4 regions of the Micromonospora sp. NPDC005206 genome follow, and region 2 is predicted to be linked to each of the others. Evidence: riboswitches for the same ligand, from Rfam matches in the RefSeq annotation. Region 2 holds a riboswitch; each other region holds the start of a gene.
The links. A riboswitch is a leader RNA that binds a small molecule or an ion and turns the genes downstream of it on or off. The one in region 2 is predicted to bind cyclic di-AMP.
Positions count from the first base shown of each region.

Region 1: another riboswitch for cyclic di-AMP. It lies ahead of ABZU69_RS12430 (hypothetical protein); the one in region 2 lies ahead of ABZU69_RS23145 (NlpC/P60 family protein).
Region 3: another riboswitch for cyclic di-AMP. It lies ahead of ABZU69_RS20690 (C39 family peptidase); the one in region 2 lies ahead of ABZU69_RS23145 (NlpC/P60 family protein).
Region 4: another riboswitch for cyclic di-AMP. It lies ahead of ABZU69_RS18050 (hypothetical protein); the one in region 2 lies ahead of ABZU69_RS23145 (NlpC/P60 family protein).

Region 1 covers NZ_JBEXHU010000007.1:137,167-142,686, forward strand. Annotated here, with positions in the region: gene ABZU69_RS12420 (helix-turn-helix domain-containing protein) at 1-145, opposite strand, end outside; gene ABZU69_RS12425 (carbonic anhydrase) at 345-1,073, shown strand; gene ABZU69_RS12430 (hypothetical protein) at 1,129-2,148, opposite strand; cyclic di-AMP (ydaO/yuaA leader) riboswitch at 2,153-2,283, opposite strand; gene ABZU69_RS12435 (YibE/F family protein) at 2,450-3,826, opposite strand; gene ABZU69_RS12440 (heavy metal translocating P-type ATPase) at 4,269-5,520, shown strand, end outside.
Region 2 covers NZ_JBEXHU010000015.1:71,970-77,489, forward strand. Annotated here, with positions in the region: gene ABZU69_RS23135 (peptidoglycan recognition family protein) at 1-1,143, opposite strand, end outside; gene ABZU69_RS23140 (hypothetical protein) at 1,192-1,671, opposite strand; cyclic di-AMP (ydaO/yuaA leader) riboswitch at 1,902-2,037, shown strand; gene ABZU69_RS23145 (NlpC/P60 family protein) at 2,050-3,090, shown strand; gene dcd (dCTP deaminase) at 3,177-3,755, opposite strand; gene ABZU69_RS23155 (pyridoxamine 5'-phosphate oxidase family protein) at 3,855-4,412, shown strand; gene ABZU69_RS23160 (zinc metalloprotease) at 4,491-5,474, opposite strand.
Region 3 covers NZ_JBEXHU010000013.1:58,006-63,525, forward strand. Annotated here, with positions in the region: gene ABZU69_RS20680 (CDP-glycerol glycerophosphotransferase family protein) at 1-1,541, shown strand, start outside; gene ABZU69_RS20685 (alpha/beta hydrolase) at 1,559-2,305, opposite strand; gene ABZU69_RS20690 (C39 family peptidase) at 2,471-3,316, opposite strand; cyclic di-AMP (ydaO/yuaA leader) riboswitch at 3,543-3,684, opposite strand; gene ABZU69_RS20695 (hypothetical protein) at 3,978-4,742, opposite strand; gene ABZU69_RS20700 (hypothetical protein) at 4,893-5,297, opposite strand.
Region 4 covers NZ_JBEXHU010000011.1:78,591-84,110, forward strand. Annotated here, with positions in the region: gene ABZU69_RS18045 (cation diffusion facilitator family transporter) at 96-1,013, shown strand; cyclic di-AMP (ydaO/yuaA leader) riboswitch at 1,155-1,287, shown strand; gene ABZU69_RS18050 (hypothetical protein) at 1,344-2,357, shown strand; gene ABZU69_RS18055 (hypothetical protein) at 2,475-2,993, shown strand; gene ABZU69_RS18060 (SRPBCC family protein) at 3,072-3,539, opposite strand; gene ABZU69_RS18065 (PfkB family carbohydrate kinase) at 3,718-4,695, shown strand; gene ABZU69_RS18070 (5'/3'-nucleotidase SurE) at 4,692-5,519, shown strand.

The sequences.
Region 1 (5,520 bases), on a different contig from region 2:
GCTCGGTCACGCCGACCTCGGCCGCCACGTCGCGCAGCCGGGCGGTGGGGTCGCGGCCGATGGCCAGCAGAACGTGCCCGTGGTTGGTGAGGAACGTCCAGTTCCGGCCGCCGGTGTCGCCAGCCGCCGTCGCCGAGCTCGCCATCGTGGGTCCGCCTCTCCGGTGCTTCGTGCCCCCTGGAGCGTCGCCGGAGCGGCGCTCCGAGGGGCAACGTATGAAATCTATATCACGTATAACTTGACGCATCTTGTGGTGCGTGTGACCGTGGAACCCGGACCAGCGCCCGCCGCCGCCCCGCTGATGAGTCGGTTGAGCAGGTCAACGCGTGGAAAGAGGTGCGGGGATGAGCCGTCCCGGTACACCCGGCCAGCAGCCGGGTTCGCAGCGTACTGCCGACCCGACGCCGGCACTCACCGAGCCGGCCCAGGCGTACGCCGAGCTGATCGCCGGGAACCGGCGCTTCGTCCGCGGCGCACCCCGCCACCCCAACCAGGATGCCGGACACCGGGCCGCGGTGGCCGACGGGCAGCACCCCTTCGCGGTGATCGTCGGCTGCTCCGACTCACGGTTGGCCGCCGAGATCATCTTCGATCGTGGGCTGGGCGACCTGTTCGTGGTCCGTACCGCCGGGCACACCACCGGCCCGGAGGTGCTGGGCAGCGTGGAGTACGCGGTGACCGTGCTCGGCACCCCGCTGGTGGTGGTGCTCGGCCACGACTCGTGCGGTGCGGTGCAGGCCGCCCGTGAGTCGGCAGCCACCGGCAACCCGCCCCAGGGGCACCTGGGCGCGGTGGTCGACGCCGTGCTGCCCAGCCTGCGTCGGGCCGAGGCGGAGGGGGTGGACGACATCGGCCGCATCGTCGACATCCACATCGCACAGACCGTCGAGGCGCTGCTCGGGCAGTCGCCCGTGCTGGCCACCGAGGTGGAGCGGGGGCGGTGCGCGGTGGTAGGGGTGTCGTACCGGCTGGCCGCCGGAGTGGTGCGTCCGGTGGCCGCCGTGCCGGCCACGACGCTCGACGGACCGATCGACGCCAGCACGCCGGTCGGTCCGGCCGCGCCCGCCGCCTGAACGCGTCGAGGGCCGCTCCGCGTCACGCGGAACGGCCCTCGACGGAGAGCGTGGGTCAGAGCAGCGACATGTGTACGTGGTCGGTGTGGTTCGACGGCCCGCTGTACGACTTCCAGCCGGTCGCCGGGAACCAGATCTGCCGGTTCCAGATCACGTAGTAGATGCCGAGCCGGTCGGCGTTGCGGATGAGGAACGCGGCGACGTTGTTGCCGTACGTCCGGGTGTCCTCGTTGTGCCACGGGCTGAAGCCGCTCTTCTGCAGAGACCAGTCGCAGGCGCGGCCCTTCGGGTGCTCCCACGGCCCCCCGGATCGGTAGCAGCCGACGAACCGGTTGAATCCGGCCCGTTTGACCTCCTTGTACGCGTGCAGCGTGCGCGGGGTGACGCAGCCGGACGTGGTCGGGTCGTTCTGGCTGCACGACTCGGACTTCCAGTCGCCGTCGGCGGTCCGGCCCGGGCCGAGCCGGGCGACCGGTGAGGTGGCCGACACCAGCCCGCCGGTGAAGCCCTTCCCACCGACCAGGGCGAGGGCCTTGTCCGCTTCGCGCTTCTCCTTGGCCATCAGGGCGGTCTGCTTCTGCTGCTCGCGGACCTCCGCGTCGAGGGCCAGCTTGGCCTGCTCAGCGCGGGTCTTCACCGCGTTGACCTCGGCGAGCTTCTTCTCGTTGACCATGTTCATCTCATCGAGCGCGGCGGCACGTTGGACGAACGAGTCCGGGGCTTCGCTCTCCAGCAGCATCGCCAGCGGGCCGATCCGGCCGGTGCGGTACGACTGGGCGGCGATCTGCCCGACCTGCGGCGCCAGTGCGTTCAGGTCGGCCTTGGCCCGGTCGACCTCCAGCGCCAGCTGCAGCTGCTTCTTCTTCGACGTGTTCAGTTTGGACTTGGCCGCGGAGAATTTGCGGTTGGTCTGCTCGATCACGTCGTTGAGCAGCTGGGGCTCGCCGTCCTCCTCGTGCCCGGACGGTGTGGGGGTCGTCGGGGCGGCCTGCGCCGGGAGGGGCCCGGCGAGCACGGTCAGTGCGGCGATCACGGCCACCACGGGTGTCAACCAGCGGCGTAGGGGTGCCGTCACAATGTTCCCTTCCGTCGACCGCCGACCGGGTTAGCTGACGGGTTCGGGGCGGAAGTGGCCCCTACCGCTGTCGCGGATTCACCCCACGTACCTGGGTTCCCGGCTCGCCGGTTGGCGATTGGGCGGTGGCACCGCAGGCGCCGCTTCGCGCCTTCATCGGTAACCGGCAGTGAGGTTACCCGAGAGCCCATCGGCTGAGCTACGCCCTGATACCGACTAAAAGCGTCATTTCGCCATGGCGCTGAGTGACCAGTGATGCGGTTCTCAGGGCGGACGCCCGACGTGGTCACGTTGAGGAGTGTCACCATGCCGTATCCGTGCTCCTGTTCGGCTCTGGCCACCGGTCGGTGGCGGTGGATGAGGGTGTGGTCCGCGTCGGGTCGGGCGACGTGAGGTCGGGCCGATCCGTGCGCGGGGAGCTCAGCGCCGCCAGTGCCTCGGCGCGGTCGGGCTGGGGTCGCGGGGCGGGCGCTTCGGCGGCGGGCGCGGTGGTCTGCCGGCCGGCTGCGGTCACCATCGCGGCCAGCCCGGTGGTCAGCGGTACGGCGGCGATCAGCCCGAGCGTGGCGACCCCGCTGCGGACGATCTCCTGCGCGAGGAACTCGCTGGTCAGGATCTGCCCGATCGGTCGCGAGTCAGCGGTGAGCAGGAGCAGCAGCGGCAACGAGGCGCCCGCGTACGCCAGCACGATGGTGTTGACGGTGGAGGCGATGTGCGCCCGGCCGACCCGGGTCGCCGCCCGGTAGAGCTGCAACCGGGTCAGCCCGGGGTTGGCGTTGGCCAGCTCGGTCACGGTGGCCGCCTGGGTGACGGTCACGTCGTCGAGCACCCCGAGCGAGCCGATGATGATCCCGGCGAGCAGCAGGCCGTGCAGGTCCACGTCGGCCTGGAACATCGACAGGGTGGTGGCGTCCTCGCTGCCGAAGCCGGTGAGGTGCGTGGCGCCGCTGACGATGGTGGCCAGTACGCCGGTGAGGACCAGGCTGCCCAGGGTGCCGAGCACCGCGACCGAGGTCTGCGCGCTGACCCCGTGCGTCAGGTAGAGCACCACGAACATGATCAGCGCGGCACCGACCACCGCTACCAGCAGCGGCGACCGGCCGGCGCCGATTCCGGGCAGCACGAAGGTGAGCAGGATGGCGAAGCTGGCGGCCAACCCGGCCAGAGCGGCCAGGCCCCGCCACCGGCCGAACGCGACGATCGCGGCGGCGAAGATCACCGCCAGCCACAGCAGCGGCGCGCCGCGCTGGTGTTCGGCGATGTTCCAACTGCTGGCGGTCGGATCGGTCGGATCGGTCAGCTCCACCAGGATGACCTCGTCGTCGACCTCGACCCGGGGCGCGCCGGGTCCGGCGGGCACGGGTGTCTGGATCCGCTGGCCGGAGGCCGGCCCGTCGTTCACCCGGACGTCCACCGTGCCGCACGGCCCGTCCCCGACGCTCGGTGTGCCCTCGGGGTTCGGCGCCGCCGCTGGGCACGGCTCGGTCACCACCCGGGTCACCGTGCCGTGGTAGCGCGGCACGTTCGCACCGCCGTCGGTCCGCGGTGACCCGTCGCGAGGCCAGAGCACGACCGCGGCGAGCACGGTCGCGACGAAGAGGGGCACCACCGTCGCGACGAGGATCCGTCGCACCCGGGGTGGGGCGGACGGAGCGGAGCGGGTGTGGTCGGAACCCAATGCGAGACTCCCAACGATCCGGTGCGGGGTACGTGCCGACGGGCCGGTCGGTTCACCGCCGCCGCGGGAAAGCGGCGACGAGCGCGCCGGATCGCTGGACGGCGACCTCGTGACCACGCAGGGTGAAAGCTCGGCCCGGTCGGCGGGAGGTGACGCCACAACGTGGCGGCACCTCTGCCCAACTGCGTAGCGGGATCCGGAGGGCCATCGTCGGAATGCTAACCAGCCCGACCCGGGGACGCAGGTCGTGCCGGAGTGTCGGGTGGTCGAACCGCTCGCGTGGCGGGTTCCGGACCGGCATGTTGGAGTCATGCCCGCTCCGTCGCCGCCCGACCCCGATCGTCCCGCCGCCGACGAGCGCCACGCCGGGCCCGGTGGCCACCAGCGACACGCCGACGGCGGGCCACATCAGCACGACAAGCACGCCGGGCACGATCCGGCGATGTTCCGCCGCCGGTTCTGGGTCTGCCTCGTGCTCACCGTGCCGGTGGTGTTGACCAGCCACCTGGTGCTGGACCGGCTCGGCCTCGGGCTGGACGTCCCGGGCCGGTCCTGGGTCGGGCCCGTGCTCGGCTCGGTGGTGTTCTGGTGGGGCGGCTGGCCGTTCCTGGTCGGCGCGGTCCGCGAGGTCCGCGATCGGGCGCCGGGCATGATGCTGCTGGTCGCGATGGCCATCACCGTCGCCTACACCGCGTCACTGGCCACCAGCGTGGGCGCCTTCGACCTGGATTTCTGGTGGGAGCTTGCCGCGCTGGTCACCATCATGCTGCTCGGGCACTGGCAGGAGATGAAGGCCATCGGTCAGGCCAGGGGCGCGCTCGCGGCACTGGCCGCGCTGCTGCCCGACGATGCCGAGCGGGTGGCGGCGGACGGGCGGGTCGAGCCGGTGCCGGTGACCGAGCTGCGGGTCGGCGAGGTGGTGCTGGTCCGGCCGGGTGGGCGGGTTCCGGCGGACGGGCGGATCGTCGACGGCGGCGCCGAGCTGGACGAGTCGATGATCACCGGAGAGTCGCGTCCGGTCGCCCGGTCGGCAGGGGACCGGGTGGTGGCCGGCACCGTCGCCACCGACTCGGCGATCCGGGTCCGCGTCGAGGCGCTGGGTGAGCAGACCGCGCTCGCCGGCATCCAGCGGATGGTCGCGCAGGCGCAGCGCTCCGGCGGGCGGGCCCAGCTGCTGGCGGACCGGTTCGCGGCCGCGTTGTTCTACCTGGCCACCGGCACCGCCGTGCTGACCGTGCTGGTCTGGACCGCGCTGGGCCGGCCCGACGAGGCGGTGGTCCGCGCGGTCACCGTCCTCGTGATCGCCTGCCCGCACGCGCTCGGGCTGGCCATTCCGTTGGTCGTCGCGCTCTCCACCGCACTGGCCGCGCGGTCCGGGATCCTGGTCAAGGACCGGTTGGCGCTGGAGCGGATGCGGACCGTCGACGCGGTGCTGTTCGACAAGACCGGCACCCTGACCCGGGGCGAGCACGTGGTCACCGACCTGGCGACGGCACCCGGCGTCGCGCGGGACGAGGTGCTGCGGATCGCGGCCGGCGTGGAGTCCGACAGCGAGCATCCGCTGGCTCGGGCGATCGTGGCGGCGGCCGGGAGCGTCGGACCGGCCCCGGCCGTCGGGTTCCGGTCGCTGCCGGGGCGCGGGGTGCAGGCCACCGTCGACGGTACGCAGTACGCGGTGGGCGGTCCGGCGCTGC
Region 2 (5,520 bases):
CGGGGTGGCCACCACGCCGACGGTCCAGGTGGCGGTCGGCGCCGACGCCGGGTTGTGGAACCACGCCTTCTGTCCGAGATACCAGATCGCCGTCCAGTCGCCCTGCCGACCGGCGAGGGCGTACGTCTGGCCGGCGGAGGCCCGGGTGCCGTGGTCCGACACCTCCATCGTGTTCGGGGTGCCGTCGGGGCGCAGTGCGATGTCGTTGACCAGCGGCGCGTCCGCGGACGGCGCACTGCGCAGCACCACCGACGATGAGCCGCGCGGCGCGCACGGCACACCGGCGGTGACGCAGCCGGTGAACGCCGGCTGGTTGGTGGCGTAGTCGGGGCCGATCCGGACCAGCCCGGAGGCCGGGATGCCGGTGTCCAGCCGCGGCGCGTGCAACAGCGTGAAGTAGTGCGTCCAGTCCCAGTACGGGCCCGGGTCCCAGTGCATCCCGCGCACGGTGGAGGCGACGGTGCCGGGCACGTTGTCGTGGCCGATGATGTGCTGGCGGTCCAGCGGGATCCCCAGCTGCAGGGCGAGGTGCCGGACCAGCTTGGCGGAGGTCCGGTACATCGCCTCGGTGTACCAGGTGCCCTGCGCGGCGAAGCCCTCGTGTTCCAGCCCGATCGACTTGGCGTTGACGTACCAGTTGCCGGCGTGCCAGCCGACGTCCTTGGTCTTCACGTGCTGGGCGATGTGCCCGTCCACCGAGCGCAGCGAGTAGTGCCAGCTCACGTAGGTGGGGTCCTGGACGAGTTGCAGCGTGGTCGCCCAGCTCGCCTCGGTGTCGTGGATGACGATGTACTCGATCTTCTGCCGGCCGGGTCGGTCGGAGAGGTCGTGGTTGCCGTAGTTCCCGGCGCCGAACGCCTCGTAGGGCGCCGGGATCCACTCGCAGGAGATGGTGCGGGGGCACTCCAGCCCGTCGGGGCGGGCGAGCCGGCGCAGTCCCAGCCGGTCCAGCCAGGAGCGCTGCGGTTGGATTGCCCGGGCCGGCAGCGTGATCCGCTGGCCGTCGTCGGTCACCCGGGACTCGCCGGCGCCGATGGTGGTGAACACCTCGTCGGCGAAGGCCGCCGCGGCGTCCGCGCTGTCCGCGCCGGCGTAGCGGGCCACCGCGCCGTACCAGGCTGCCGGGTCGGTGCCGGCCCCCACCGGTGCGCCCAGTTCCCGCTGGTACGCGGCCAGCAGTGCCGCGCCGCCTCAGATGTTGACGCTCGGGTCGGTGCGCAGCGACTCGGGGGCGGCGCCGGTCAGTGCGGCGGCGGCGTCCATGGTCTGCAACGCTGCGGCGGGCGGCGCGGGATCCTCGGCGGGTCGGGGCGCCATCTCCCGTGCGGGGCGGGAGTCGTCGCCGCGCGGGTCCTCGGTGCCGGCGTCGTGGTGGCTGCGCCCCGGTAGGGCGGCCACGTGCCGGGCGTCGGTCAGGTGCATCGGGCCGTAGCCGCCGCTGGTACTCGGCGTGCCGGCGTTGCTGTCCCAACGTGACTCCAGATAGGAGACGCCGAGCAGCACGTCGGCCGGTACGCCGTACTCGGTCGCCGCGGCGGCGTACTGCTGCTGGCGGTCGGCGGTGGGTGCGGCCACGGCTGGGCCGGCGGGTAGGGGAACCGCGGTCGCGGCGGCGACCACGGCGGCGGCGAGCAGCGCGCGCCGGCCGGTGGACAGGGTTGGACCGTGCATCGAACCCCCTAGATCTGAAGGGCGAAGTGAGGTCACCTTCGCCCCGCCCGGGGCTCCCGTCAATACCTTTCGACCTACCGAGGTTCGTGGAAGGAAACCTTCGTTCCCGGCCGTCGTCGCCGGCAATCGGTACGGAGTGTCACGGCCCCACCGGTTGCGGATCGGTAACGGTCGTCTCTACTCTGGTCATTCGTCGGGCCGACAGCAGCTCCGCCCACCCGGGCGGTAACGGACCGACACCGCCGAGTCGCTTCCGAGCGAGCCGGGGACCCAGGTTTCTGGGGTGAATCCGCAGCCACTGCGGTAGGGCGTCCACCTTCCCGCCCGAACCCGTCAGCTAACCCGGTAGGCGGTCGGGAAGAAGGAGTACGGAACCCGGTGGCTCACCATGCCCCGCGGCCGTCGTCCGAGCGGTCGGCGTCAGCCGGCCCGACGTCGATCGTGCCGCGCTCACGCTGGTCCCGCTTCACCACCGCCCTCGCCGCCCTGGTCGGCGTTGCCGTCGTCCTGACGGGCAGCGCCACGGCGGCCCACGCCGACCCCTCCGTCGCCGAGATCGAGCGCCAGATCGACGCCGACTGGAACAAGCTCGAACCGATCATCGAACGGCACAACGCCACCCGGGCCGACCTGGCCGCGAAGCGCAAGCAGGCCAACGCGCTGGCCGCCCGGATCGCCCCGCTGGAGCGCCAGGTCGACGCTGCGATGGACAAGGTCAGCTCCCTGGCTGTGCGCGCGTACAAGGGCGAGAACGTCTCCACCGTCAACGCCGTGCTGGGCAGCCGGTCACCGAGCGACGTGGTCGGGCAGCTCGAGATGCTCGACCGGTTTGCGCACAACCAGCAGCAGGACGTGCGGCAGGTGGCCGACCTGCGTGACCAACTGGCCGCGCAGAAGGCGCCACTGGACGAGATGGTGGCCCAGCTGACCCGGACCGAGGCCCAGCTGGCGGCCAAGAAGAAGCAGATCAACGACGAGATCGACCGCCTGCAGAAGCTGCGCCTGAAGGTTTACGGCAACGGTGGCGGCGGTCCGCTGCGTCCGGCGCCCTGCCCGGCCAGCTACCCCGGCGGCGGTGCCGGTGTGGCCGTCAAGTTCGCCTGCGCCCAGATCGGCAAGCCCTACGTGTGGGGTGCCGAGGGTCCGAACTCGTACGACTGCTCCGGGTTGATGCTGGCCGCCTGGGCCAAGGCCGGTGTGTCGCTGCCGCACAACGCCGCCCAGCAGAGCCGGGTGACCAAGGACGTCAGCCGGGCCAACCTACGCGCCGGTGATCTGGTCTTCTACTACAGCGACATCCACCACGTCGGGATGTACGTGGGTAATGGCTGGGTCGTGCACGCCTCGCAGGCCGGTCAGCCGATCAAGATGAAGAAGGTCGACGACGGCCCGATCCACAGCTACGGCCGCCCAGGCTGAGATGTAAGCAGGGGCCCCTTCTTAACGCCTCCGGTATAGGAGGGGCCCCTTACTAACACGGCGGGCGCATTGCCCGACGAGTGGCTTCAGCGGGTCGGCCAGGTGCGCCAGTGCTGCCAGGCGCGGCTCGGGGTCGGCCCGCGCTGCCCCTGGTAACGCGAGCCGTACACCACCGAGCCGTACGGGTGCTCGGCCGGCGAGGAGAGCCGGAAGATGCAGAGCTGCCCGATCTTCATGCCCGGCCAGAGGGTGATCGGCAGGTTCGCCACGTTGGACAGCTCCAGCGTCACGTGCCCCGAGAAGCCCGGGTCGATGAAGCCGGCGGTGGAGTGCGTGAGCAGACCGAGCCGGCCCAGGCTCGACTTGCCCTCCAGCCGGCCGGCGAGCTGGTCGCCCAGTGAGATGACCTCGAGCGTCGAGGCCAGCACGAACTCGCCCGGGTGCAGCACGAACGGCTCGCCGTCAGGCACCTCGACGACCGAGGTGAGGTCGTCCTGCTGCATTGCCGGGTCGATGTGGGTGTAGAGATGGTTGTTGAAGACCCGGAACAGCCGGTCGAGTCGTACGTCGATGCTGGACGGTTGGACCAGGGTGGGCTCGAACGGCTCCAGGCCCAGCGTGCCGGCCTTGATCTCGGAGACCAGGTCGCGGTCGGAGAGCAGCATCGGACCACCATAGCGGCGTTTGCCGCAGTGACAGGATTCGGTGCCGGTGACCAGCGCGTCGAGGTCGCTGATCGTACATTTGTTCGATAGAATGTCCACATGGCTTCCTGGTCCGAATTCGCCGCCGACGAGCCCCGACTCGCCGACGGGATCCGCGTTCTCCTTCAGCAGTACGGGCCGGGCTTCGGCTATCTGGCCACGGTCCGCGCCGACGGCGGGCCCCGGGTCCACCCGGTCTCCCCGGTCATCACCGACGAGGGTCTGTTCTGCTTCGTCATCGACTCTCCGAAGCGCCGTGACCTCGAACGGGACGGCCGTTACGCGCTGCACTCGTTCCCGCCGGAGGAGAGCGACGACGAGGCGTACGTGGCGGGGCACGCCTGGCCGGTGACCGATCCGGCTCGGGTGGCGCGGCTGGCGCAGAGCGCCCGGGCCGAGCCGCAGGTCGACTGGCGGCTGTTCGAGTTCACCGTCGACGTGGCGATGCTGACCCGCCGCGACCAGCACGGCATGGGCATCACGGGTGGCGCGCAGGGCCGGCCGGCGGTCCAGGTCTGGCTCGATCCGCACGCCCCGCCTGCGGCGGCCGGCCCGGCCCCCGTACCGCAGACCCGCCCGGTCCGCCGCAACCGTGACGTCCAACGCTCGGCCGCCTGACCGGGGCCGGGGTCCTGGGGAAAGACGCCGGTGCCGGCTCCGTCGTGACGGAGCCGGCACCGGTGGTACGCGGGAAAGCTACGCGGCGCGGTACGCGTTCCACGCGGTCAGCATGCGGCTGGCCTGGCCCGGCGTGAACTGGTACATGCACGAGTCGTAGGTGTAGTCCATGAAGTTGGTGATCGGGTCCAGCCCGGCCGCCGAGCAGGTGTTCCGCCCGGTCGGGCACTCGTACGCCGGCGACGCCTCGGCCGGGGTGTCGCTGACGCTGTCACCCGAGCCACCGCAGCCGCCCTGGAAGGTGTGGTAGAGGTTCAGCCAGTGGCCCACCTCGTGGGTGCCGGTGTCGCCCTGGTTGTAGTTGGTGGCCGTTCCGCCCGGCAGTGACTCGTTCAACGCGACCACGCCGTCCATGCTGCTCAGGTTCCGCTGCGGGAAGGTCGCCCAGCCCAGCAGGTCGTTGCTCAACTCGCCCAGGTAGATGTTGAGCGTGTTCTTGCCGCCCACCCGCAGCGAGGACTTCATCGACCGCTCCGCCGACGAGCCCTGCACGATCGGGTACCAGGACGGATTCGTCACCCGGTTGATCTTGTCGAGGCGGAAGGCGAAGGCGGTGACGGCACCGCCGGTCGCACCGGAGTACGCCTGGTTGAGCACGTTGATCTGGGCGGTGATCAGCGAGTCCGGGATGTTGCCACCCGCACGCGTGCTGTTCTCCTGGATCACGTGCACCACCACCGGGATGGTGACGGTGGCCAGTGCCGTGGCATCGGCACCGACCCGGAAGTTGGCGCGTTCGCGCAGCGCCGCCGCCAGGTCGGCGTCCCGCTCGCGTACCTGCTTCGCGGTCAGCTCGTTCGGGTCGTGCTTCGCCGCCGCGCCGGGCTTCATCCGGGCGTTGGCGTGGCTGTCGGTCGGCTCCACGCAGGCGCCACCGGGGGCTGCGGAGAACGCCGAAGCAGCCGGAACGACGCCCACCGCGGCGGTGCTGAGCAGCAGCGCGAGAGTCGTCGAAGCGACACCGGCGGCACGCCGGGTCAGCAGGTTGGGACGAAGTCCCATGGGCCACCTCTTTTTGGCGACGTGGCAGGGGGTGTGTCACGCCGTG
Region 3 (5,520 bases), on a different contig from region 2:
TCGCGGCGGCCGCCGAGCAGCGGATCCGACCCGGCGCTGACCTCGTCGCCGAGACGGCGCTGATCGGCGCCGCCGTCCTGGTCGGATACTCCCGGCGGCTGGACGACGGGCTCGACCCGGCGCTCGTCGCCACCGCGCTGGTCCTGCTGGGGCTGGTGCTGCTGGTGGGGCCGCTGCGGACCGCCGGCAACCTGGAGATCCGGGTGGCCAACCTGCCCGTGCGGGCCTGGACGCCGCTGATCGCCGACCAGCTCGGCACCGCCCTGCTCGGGCTGCTCGGCGCGGTGACTCTCGCCGCCGCGGTGGCACTGCCCGCCGCCGTGGCGCTGGTCGCCAGCCTGCTGGTGGGCGCCTGCGCCGGAGCGGTCGCACTGGACCTGGCCCGGCGTCGCTTCCGGCCAGCCGCCGGCGGTGGGGCGGTGGCCCGCGCGCTGCGCCGGCACCAGCCGGAGTTCCTGCTCTACTTCTCCGCACCGCCCGGCTCGGAGTACCAGGTCACCATGTGGCTGCCGTACCTGGAGCGGATCGGCCGGCCGTTCATGGTCGTGGTGCGCGAGCCCGATTTCCTGGGGCCGATCTCCGCCGCCACCAGCGCACCGGTGGTCTACTGCCCCACCCTCCGGGCGATGGACGAGGCGCTGGTTCCGAGCCTGCGAGCGGCGTTCTACGTCAACCACGGGGCGAAGAACAGCCACTGCATCCGGTTCACCCAACTCACCCACGTGCAGCTGCACCACGGCGACAGCGACAAGGCGCCGAGCGCCAACCCGGTGTCGGGGATCTTCGACCGGATCTTCGTGGCCGGCCCGGCGGCGATCGACCGGTACGCCCGCGCCGGGGTGCAGATCCCGGCGGAGAAGTTCGTGGTGGTGGGCCGCCCGCAGGTCGAGGCGATCGAGGTACGCCCGGAGCCGGTGCGCGGCCTGGCCCACCCGATCGTGCTCTACACCCCGACCTGGACGGGGCACCACGCCGACGCCGACTACTGTTCGCTGCCGGTCGCCGAGGAACTGCTGCGCCGGCTGCTCGAGCGCGGCGCGACGGTGATCCTGCGGGCTCACCCGTACACCGCGCAGAACCCGGCCTCGGCCCGGCAGCTCGGCCGGTTGACCGAGCTGCTGCTCGCCGACCGGGCCCGCACCGGGCGGCAGCACGTGGTCGGCGCGGCGGCCCGGGAGCTGAGCCTGACCGAATGCGTCAACCGGTCCGACGCGCTGGTCTCCGACGTGTCCGGGGTGATCTCGGACTACCTCTACTCCGGCAAGCCGTACGCCGTCACCGACATGGGCGACGAGCGCGAGCGGTTCGTGGAGAACTTCCCGCTGTCCGGGGCGGGCTACGTGCTGCGCCGGGACATGTCGAATGTGGACGAGGTGCTGACCGCTCTGCTGGACACCGATCCGGCGGCCGAGAAGCGCTGGGTCACCCGCCGTCGCTACCTGGGTGACTTCCCCGTCGAGTCGTACGCCGAGGCGTTCCTGACCGCCGCCCGCCGGGAGTTGGCGCCGGCGAAGACCCTCGCCGCCTCCGCACCGGTCTAGGGCCGCCGCCGGACGGCTCAGCGGTACGCGTCCAGCAGCGCCAGCACCGCCCCCGGGTTCTCCACGTGCGCGTTGTGCCCGAGCCCGGGCAGGGTGACGACCGGTACGCCGAACTCCTTGAGCTGCGCGTCGGTGACCATCGGGTCCTGCTCGCCGCGGGCCAGCACCACCGGCACGTCGGTCGCCGCCACCAGCGCGGCGAGGTCGGGATCGCCGACGTCGAACGCGGCCGGATCCATCGCGAGCCGCCACCGGCCGTCGACCTGGCGCAGCCCGGCGTCCACCACCGGGTGGTCCGGCGGGAGCAGACCGGCGAGCCCGGAGACGCGCAGGTAGCGACGGGCCGCCTCGCTGCGGCTGGCGAACCAGCTGATCGGGCGGGTCGCGAGTTCGGCGGCGCGGGTCAGCTCGTCGGGTGACCAGACGGCCTTGATGCCCAGCCCGACCACCGCGTCCACCGGCGATCCGGCGGCGCGGGCGGCCAGCGCCAGGCCGACCACCCCGCCCAGCGAGTGCCCGAGCACGACGATCCGGTCGTCGGGGGCGAGGCCGTGGGCGATCCGCTCGGCGAACCCGGCGAAGGAGTACGACGGCAGCGGCGCCGACCAGCCGTGACCGGCGAGGTCCGGTGCCAGCCACCGCCCCGGCCAGTGCTGCTCAAGCAGCGGCGCCCAGGGCAGCCAGACGTCGCCGGTCGCCCCCATCCCGTGCAGCAGCAGCAGGACCGGCCCGCGGCTGGTGTGACCACGCGATTCATCCACCACGGCCGCAGTCTCCCACGGTTCGCCGACGGGTACGAGAGTCCTCGTCGGCGGCACGACGGCGAACCACCTCGCGCGGTACGGCTTCACCGGCTGTCGACCACATGAAAAGACGCCGCGGGCGCCGGCCCCTTGTGGGGGACGGCGCCCGCGGCGGCTGCGCCCGGGTCAGGCGGAGTAACCCCGAGTGGCGATCCAGTTCGCCAGGTCGATCGTTGTGATCCAGTACGACGGATCGGCGGCGTTCGCCGAGTCGGCGATCCGCACGGTCCGGCCGTTGTCCTTGTAGCCCACCACGGCGATGTAGTGCCCGCCGCCGTAGGAGTGCCAGCCACCATCGGTGTCGGTGGCGTCGCCGGCGATGTTGGCCACCACGCCCCGGCCGGCGGTGATCGCCGCGACCACGTCGGCCTGGAGTCGGTCCATCTGGGCCGGGCTGGGCGCGCCGGCGAACATCCGGGTCCGGTACGGGGAGCCCTTCACCTCGGCGTTGAGCACCCGGGTGGTGTCCAGGGCCGAGTTGGTGCCCATCTCGGTGGTGCCCAGCTCGACGCCGAGCTTGTCCTGGGTGCGGTCGATCCCGGTGGCGCTGAGCGCGTTGCGGGTGGCCGCCGGGCCACAGTTGTAGTACGTGTTCTGCGCCTGGTAGTCGTAGTCGAGCACCTTGGTCGCGGGCGGCTTCGGCGCCGGCTTACGGGTCAGGTCCGGGTTGCCGGTGGCCTTGGCGGCGGGCGACGCGGCGCTGGCCGTCGGGGTGGCGGTGCTCGGCGAGGTGCTGGCCGAGGGGGCCGCTACGCGAGCCTCGCCGCGGGAGGCGACGGTGTCGCTGCGCATCTCGGCGACCGTGGTCGCGGTGTGCTGGCTGGCCGGGGCGTCGTCGGTGCCGGCGATCAGGGCGCCGGTGGTGGTCGCGAGCGCCAGGGCCGCGGCGGAGGCGGCGACGATCTGGTAGGGGCGCTCGGTGGCGAGACGACGGAGCTGACGCTTCAGGGTGTGCTTCACGGGGTCCTCCACGGATCGGGGGGAGAGCGGCACACCGGGCCGGACCGATATCCGGGCAGGCGCCAGCGCGCGGACCGTGGTCCGCGGGTGGTGAACCGCTCAGGGTTGTGCCCGGCGTGGCCGGGCGGGAGAGGCGGTGACCCGGAGGGTCAGCTCACCGGACGGATGAGCGGGGGCACCGCGGCGCCGTGGAGGCGGAGGAACAACCGAGGGGTGGAGAGGTGCTGCACGAGGATGGAACTCCTTCCGACACCGCCTACCGGGTTAGCTGACGGATTCGGGCGGGAAGATCGCCCTACCGCGGGCCGTGGCTCGCAGATTCACCCCGGACTAACTGATGGGTCCCCGGTTCGTTGATCACGATTGAGCGGGTCGGCGCGGCGTCGCCTCTTGCGATCGGTTACCGCACCGGACGGGACGACACTACTGGCCGGCTCAAGCCCTGCCAAGCCAGGTTCACCTGCGTAAACCTGAAATCGAGCGCCAATTTCTGCGCGTATTGCCACTGACGTGACTCGATGGGACAACCGGTTGCGGCGGCGCCTCCGGTCGACAACCGGACAGGCCGTCGACAATGCCGCCGCATTTGCGCGAACATTGCGCCCGACCGTTCCAGCTGCCCGATCCGGCGTCGGTGTGACCGGGCTCACGCTTCCGGTCGGGACATTTCCGGTCAGCCCACCCGCGCCGGGCGCCAGCGCGCCGCGGTCGCCGCACGGGCCGCCGCGGTCGGCGCCGGTCGGACCGGCATCCGGACCGGCCGCAACCGGGCCGCCGCTGCCCACGCCTCCTCGGCGAGCGTGCGGGCCGCCTCGGCGGCCAGTTCGGCATCGCGCCACGTGGATCGTTCGCGCTCGGCGGCGGCCCGGTGCTCGACCCACCTGCCGTCCCGGACAGCGCGGCTCAGCAGCACCTCCTGCTCGACCGGGTGTCGCCGGGGATCCCAGCCGTTGCGGTGTGCGAAAACGTCGGTGAGCTGACGCATCGACAGGTCGCCGCGCCAGTGCGCCGCCATCGCCGCGCGGTGCAGGTAGCGCTCCCGGGCGGCGTACTCCGTCGGGGAGCGCGGCGTGCGGGGGGTGGGCAGCGAACCGGCGCCGGCGAAGCGGCGCGCGGCGCGGTCCGCCTCCTCGTACCCGGCCCAGGCCCGCTCGGCCGCCTCCTGCGCGGCCAGCCAGTCGGCGCGACGTCGGCGGGCGGTCTGCGCCGCGCCGGCGGCGGCGACGGCCACCTCCTCGGCGTACCGGCGCAGGTCCGCCGCCTCGACGGCGGCCAGTTCCCGGGCCGTGGGCGCCGGGGACTCCTCGTCGGTCGGCCGGTCCCGCTCGGGGCGGGCGATCAGCACGGTGAGCACGGTCAGGGCCAACAGGAGCAGTGCCGACCAGATGGCGGCGGCCTGCGGAACCTCGGTCAGGAACCGGTAGAGGACGGTCTCCATGAACGGCACCTCGGGGGGAAGATCGCTGCGGTGGGGAGCCGCACGGCCGACCCGGGCCGGGATTCACCGTGGCGGGCCACGGGCCGACGGGCGGGGTGTGCGGAGGTACGTGATTCGACAGGCGCGGTGGCGGGACGTCGTCCCGGTGGCTCAGAGCCTCGGCGGGGCCCGGGACGCCCGGGTGGCCGGATCGGCGGTGCGCGGCGATCGCTGCGGACCGGTCCCGATCGCGGAGGCGCCGGCCTCCGCCGGCACGGCGGCCTCGACGGCGGGTGCCGCGGCGGGCGCGTCCGGCGAGATCGGCGGGGCGGTGTGGTCGACGGCGACCGGAGCCGCGAGGTCGGCGGCGCCCGTGGGGGCGACCCATCCGGACGACGGAGAGCCCGAGGACACCACCGAGGTGGGCAGCGGGACGGCCGAGGCGGGCGGGGCGGCCGACGCGGGTGACGCGCCCGAGCCGAGGGCCAGGGCGGCGACCACGGCGAGGCTGGTCAGCATCCGCGTCGCCCAGCGCGCCACCCACCACAGCGGACAGGTGAGCGCGACGGGAGGCACGCCCCCACGCTACCGCCGGTGCCGTCCGGGCGCATCGACGCCGGGCGTGTCGGATACCGCCGCGCCGCCGGATCTGACCAGCGCGGACGCTCGTCGTGGACGTCGAGCGGCGGGCCGCTCAGCGGTCGGCGCACGCCGATCGGCGCTCGGTGTCGGCTGTCCCGCTCCGCTGGCGCGGCAGGACGGGAGCCGACCCGGCGCCGGCGGTCCCGGTGCCGCCCGA
Region 4 (5,520 bases), on a different contig from region 2:
GCCCCTCGCGGGTCGGCGACCTGCCGTACACTTGCATACATAGCGATGTGAGCATACATTTGACCCGGTCCCGATCGACGGCGGAGGGTGGTCTCGTGGGCGCAGGTCATGACCACCACCACGGGTCGGTCACCAACGCCGCGCACCAGCACCGGGGGCGGCTCTGGACAGCGTTCGGGCTGCTCGCCGCCCTGATGGTGGTCGAGGCGGTGGCCGCGTTCCACACCGGCTCCCTGGCCCTGCTCTCCGACGCCGGCCACATGTTCACCGACGTGCTCGGCATCGGGATGGCGCTCGCCGCGATCACCGCCACCCGGCGGGCCACCGGCGACCCGCAACGCACCTTCGGGCTCTACCGACTCGAGGTGCTCGCCGCGCTGGCCAACGCGGTCCTGCTCTCCGGTGTCGCGGTCTACGTGGTGATCGAGGCGATCCGCCGGTTCGGCGACCCGCACGAGGTGCTGGCCGGTCCGATGCTCGCGGTGGCCGTGCTCGGCCTGCTCGCCAACGTGGCCGCCTTCGGCCTGCTCCGCGCGGGCGCCCGGGAGAGCATCAACCTTCAGGGCGCCTACCTGGAGGTGCTCGGCGACCTGCTCGGCTCGCTCGGCGTGATCGGCGCGGCGCTGCTCATCCAGGTCACCGACTGGTGGTGGGCCGACCCATTGGTCGCGGTCGCCATCGGCGTGTTCATCCTGCCGCGCACCTGGCGGCTGGGACGGGCCGCGGTCCGCATCCTGGTGCAGGCCGCCCCGGAGCACCTCCAGGTCACGGCCGTGCACGACCGGCTGGCCGCGGTGCCCGGCGTGGTCGAGGTGCACGACCTGCACGTCTGGACGCTCACCTCGGGCATGGAGGTGGCCTCCGCGCACCTGACCATGGCGCCCGGCGCGGATGTCGGAGTGGTGCTCACCGCGGCACGCACCGCCCTGCACGAGGACTTCCGGATCGAGCACGCGACGTTGCAGATCGAACCCGGCGCGGCCCCCGGGGCGTGCGGTTCGGTCGAATGGTAGTGCGTTTCAGGAGTTTTACTCGGCTTGGCCGGAATTTTCCGTGACGACGCACGCACCGTCCGTCACATCGGCTGCACTGGTCCCATCGGCACCGGTAGGCTCGGTCCCGGCCTCCACCCGGCGGCGCCCTCCCGGCGCCGGTGGCGGTCGCCGCCTAATCGCCCGAACGGGGCGAACCGGGGAACCATGTTCCTGGGGTGCATCCGCGTCCGCGGTAGGGATCTTCCGTCCCGAACCCGTCAGCTAACCCGGTCGGCGGCTGACGGAAGGACATGCGTAGTGGTACCAGCACGACCACCCGCCGCCCGACTGGCGGCCCTGATCGTCGCGATGTTCGCCCTCAGCGTCGCGATCCCGGCCGGCGCCGCCTCGGCCGCTCCCCCGACCGGCCAGCGGGCCGCCGCGGCACCCGACGGAGACGAAGAGGGCGGCACCCCGGCGCTGCGGGCCCAACTGGAGGCGGCCAGCAAGGGATACCTGGACGCGAAACGCGCCCTGGACACCTCCGTGCGGCGGCAGCAGCAGCTCGCCACCCAGCTGAAGACCACCGAGATCGAACTCACGGCGCGCAGCGGCAAGGTCGACGAGATCGCCGGACTGGCCTACCGCACCGGCCGGCTCGGCACGGTGTCGGCGCTGCTCAGCAGCAGCACCCCCGAGGGCTTCATGGACCGGGCCGTCACGCTGGACGCGGTCGCCGCCAACGAGGACCGGGCGCTGCGCGACCTCACCGCCACCAGGGACGAGGTCAATCGCACCCGCATCGCCCTGGACGGCGAGATCCGTGAGCAGCGCAAGCAGGTCACGGTCATGGCCAAGCGCAAGGAGCAGGCCGAACGGGCGCTGACCGTGGCCACCACGAAGGCCCGTACGACCGCCGACGGCGGCTCGAACCGGGGCACCTCCACCGCCAACGCCACGGCCGCGCCGCGCAACTCCGACGGCTCCTGGCCGTCGGAGTCGTGCAGCGTCAACGACCCCACCCCGGCCTCCGGCTGCATCACCCCGCGCACCCTGCACGCGCTCAACCAGGCCAAGGCGGCCGGCTTCACCCGGTACGTCTCCTGCCACCGCAACGGCGGCTCCGGCGAGCACCCGAAGGGCCGGGCGTGCGACTTCGCCGCGCAGAAGGGCGGCTTCGGCGGCGACGCCACCGGCGGTGACAAGACGTACGGCAACAACCTGGCCGCGTACTTCATCCGCAACGCCGACCGGCTCGCCGTGCTGTACGTGATCTGGTACAGGCAGATCTGGCTGCCCAGCAGCGGGTGGAAGTCGTACAGCGGGGCGGGCGGCGACCCGTCCAGCGACCACACCAACCACGTGCACCTGTCGGTGTACTGACCCGCCGGCCGGCGCCCCGCCTCGCGGGGCGCCGGACCCCGGGTACGTCAGCGGACGTACCCGGGATGTCGCCGACGGTCGGACGCCCGGACCGGGCCCGGCGGGCAGCATCCTGGTATGCGTCGGATCCCGCCCACCGCCCGCAAGGCGCTGCTCACCCTGCACCTGGTCACCTCGCTCGGCTGGCTCGGCGCCGACCTGACGCTGCTCACGCTCGGCGTCGCGGCACAACGCGGCGCCGACCCGGCCGTCGTCTACCCGGTCGCCGCGCTGGTCGGCACCGTGCTGTTCGCGCCGTTGAGCGTGCTGGTCTGGCTGGTCGGCGTGGCCAGCGCGCTGCTCACCCCGTGGGGCCTGCTGCGCTACCGATGGGTGGTGGTCAAACTCGTGCTCACCACGGTGATGGTCGGGCTGGTGCTGTTCCTGCTCACCCCGAACCTGCGGCACGCCGGCGCGCTGGGCGCCGCCCTGCCCGCCCGGGACCGCGCCGACCTGGTGATCGCGCCGGCCGTGTCGACCAGCCTCATGATCATTGCGACGGTGCTGTCCACGTACAAGCCGTGGGGTCGACGGCCGGCGGCGCGGCCCACCGTCGCGGGCCGGACCGGCCATGATCGCGCCGCAACCAGGATCTAGTGGCCTCCTCTCGGCGGCAGGCCACTACATCCAGGATCGAGCACGATCTTCGCGGGCGGCCGAGCGCGGGGCGGGCGATCAGGTGGCGGGCGGGGTCTCGCCGGGGCGGTCCAGGGCCGCGCCCAGCCGGGTGGCCAGGGCCAGGTGGGCCGCCCGGGCCTGGCGGAACGCGTACCCGAACAGCGGGGCCGGCGCGGTCAGCGTGATCTCGACGTCGACCCGGACCAGGCCGTCCGGCTCGCCACGCAGCCGGGTGTGGTTGCGCACCGTCGTGGCCGGCCACTGGCGGGCCACCGTCACAATCTCGTCGTCCTCGCTGATCAGCACGTCCGCCTGGTAGCTGGTCCGGAAGCGGAGCGGGCCGGCCACCAGTCGGTCGCTGATCGCGTAGCTGGCCCGGGCGCCGGGCCGGGGCGGCAGCCGGCGGACCCGGACGATCAGCGGGTGCAGCTCACCCTGCCGGGTCAGATCGCTCAGCAGGGCCGCCGCCTCCCGCGGCTCGCACCGGGCCTGGACGGTGTAGCTGAAGGTATCGCTCCTGAGCACACCGTCTCCCGCCATCGTTGGTCGCACGATCGTCCCGTACCCCGGTCGGGCTGGCAACGCCCGGACGGACACGGACCGTTGCCTCGGCACGCACACCCCGTTCCCACTACGGTCGGCTGGTGGGGAACCACCGGCCGTGACGGGCGACGGAGGGCGTGAGCATGAACGGGTACGACCGGTGAGCGGGCACGTGATGGTCTTCGCGCCCACGCCGCAGCTGACGGTGACCGTCGACCAGCCGAACGACCAGCCCGAGCTGCACCTGCACCCGGGCGGGCAGGGCGTCTGGCAGGCCCGCATGGTGATGTCGCTCGGGGTCGACGTGGTGCTCTGCACCGCCCTCGGCGGCGAGATCGGCCAGGTGCTGGAGCCGCTGCTCGTCAGCGAGGGAGTGGACCTCAAGGTGGTGGTCCGCGACTCCGGCAGCGGCGGGTACGTGCACGACCGCCGGGACGGGTCCCGGCGGGAGATCGCCGATGTGCCCGGGCAGCCCCTGAGCCGGCACGAGCTCGACGAGTTGTACAACCTGGCCCTCGGCGAGGGGCTGCGGGCGTCGGTGAGCGTGCTCAGTGGACCCAACGAGCCGTGGCTCGTCCCGGCCGACCTGTACCGGCGTTTCGCCGCCGACCTCGGCGCCAACGGCGGCCGGGTGGTGGTCGACCTCTCCGGCGATCACCTCGGCGCGGTGCTGGACAGCGGGGTGTACTTCCTGAAGGTGAGCCACGAGGAACTGATCCGCGACGGCCGCGCCCGCAACGGGGAGAGCGCGGAGCTCACCCGGGCGATATACGAGCTGCACGCCGCCGGCGCCGAGACGGTGGTGGTGAGCCGGGCCGACGAACCGGCGCTCGCGCTCATCGACGGTGAGCTGTTCGAGGTGGAGATGCCCCGGTTGCAGGCGGCCGACCCGCGCGGCGCGGGCGACTCGATGACCGCCGGGGTGGCCGCCGTGGTGGCCGGCGGTGGAGACATCCGGACCGCCATCCGGACCGGCGCCGCCGCCGGGGCGCTCAACGTGACCCGGCACGGGCTGGGCACCGGGCGGTTGGACTCGATCACCGGTCTGGTGGAGCGGGTCCGGTTGGTCCCGGCGGACAGCCGACAACAGGAGCGGACCACCCCCGACGAACTGGCCGACCGGGCGGTCGAACGATGACGCTCCGCGTGCTCGTCACCAACGACGACGGGATCGCCGCGCCGGGGATTCAGGCGTTGGCCTGGGCGGCGGCGCAGCGGGGCCTGGATGTGGTTGTCGCCGCGCCGCTGGAGGAGGCGAGCGGTACCAGCGCCGCCATGAGCGCCCTGGAGCAGGACGGGCGGGTGGTGGTGCACGACCACCCGCTGCCGGAGTTGGCGGGCGTGCCGGCGTACGGGGTCGGCGGCTCGCCCGGCTTCATCACGCTGATCGCGCTGCACGGCGCTTTCGGCCCGCCGCCGTCGGTGGTGCTCTCCGGCATCAACCGGGGTGCCAATGCCGGCCGCGCCGTACTGCACTCCGGCACGGTCGGCGCCGCGTTCACCGCCGCCACGAACGGCTGCCGGGCGATCGCGGTCTCGCTGGACGTGCTCTCCGCGGGCGAGGCGACGGCCGCCAGCGGTGGCGCCGCGGTGCACGCCGCCGCCCGGGTACGCGACGCCGAGCGCAACTGGAGCACCGCCGCGCGGGTCGCCCTGGATCTGCTCCCCCGGCTGACCGCCGCGCCGATCGAGAGCGTGCTCAACGTCAACGCCCCGGACCTGCCGCACGGGCGACTGCGCGGGGTGCGCCGGGGCACGCTGGCCAGCTTCGGTCAGGTGCAGATGACGGTGGCCGAATCCGGGCACGGCTTCGTGCGTACGTCGCTGGAGGAGCCGGGCCAGGCCGCGCAGCCCGGCACGGACGTGGCGTTGCTGGCCGCGGGGTACGCGTCCGTGACGGCCATCCGGGCGGTCACCGAGGTGGCCGACGTCGACCTGACCGGCCTGGACGAACAGCCCTGAC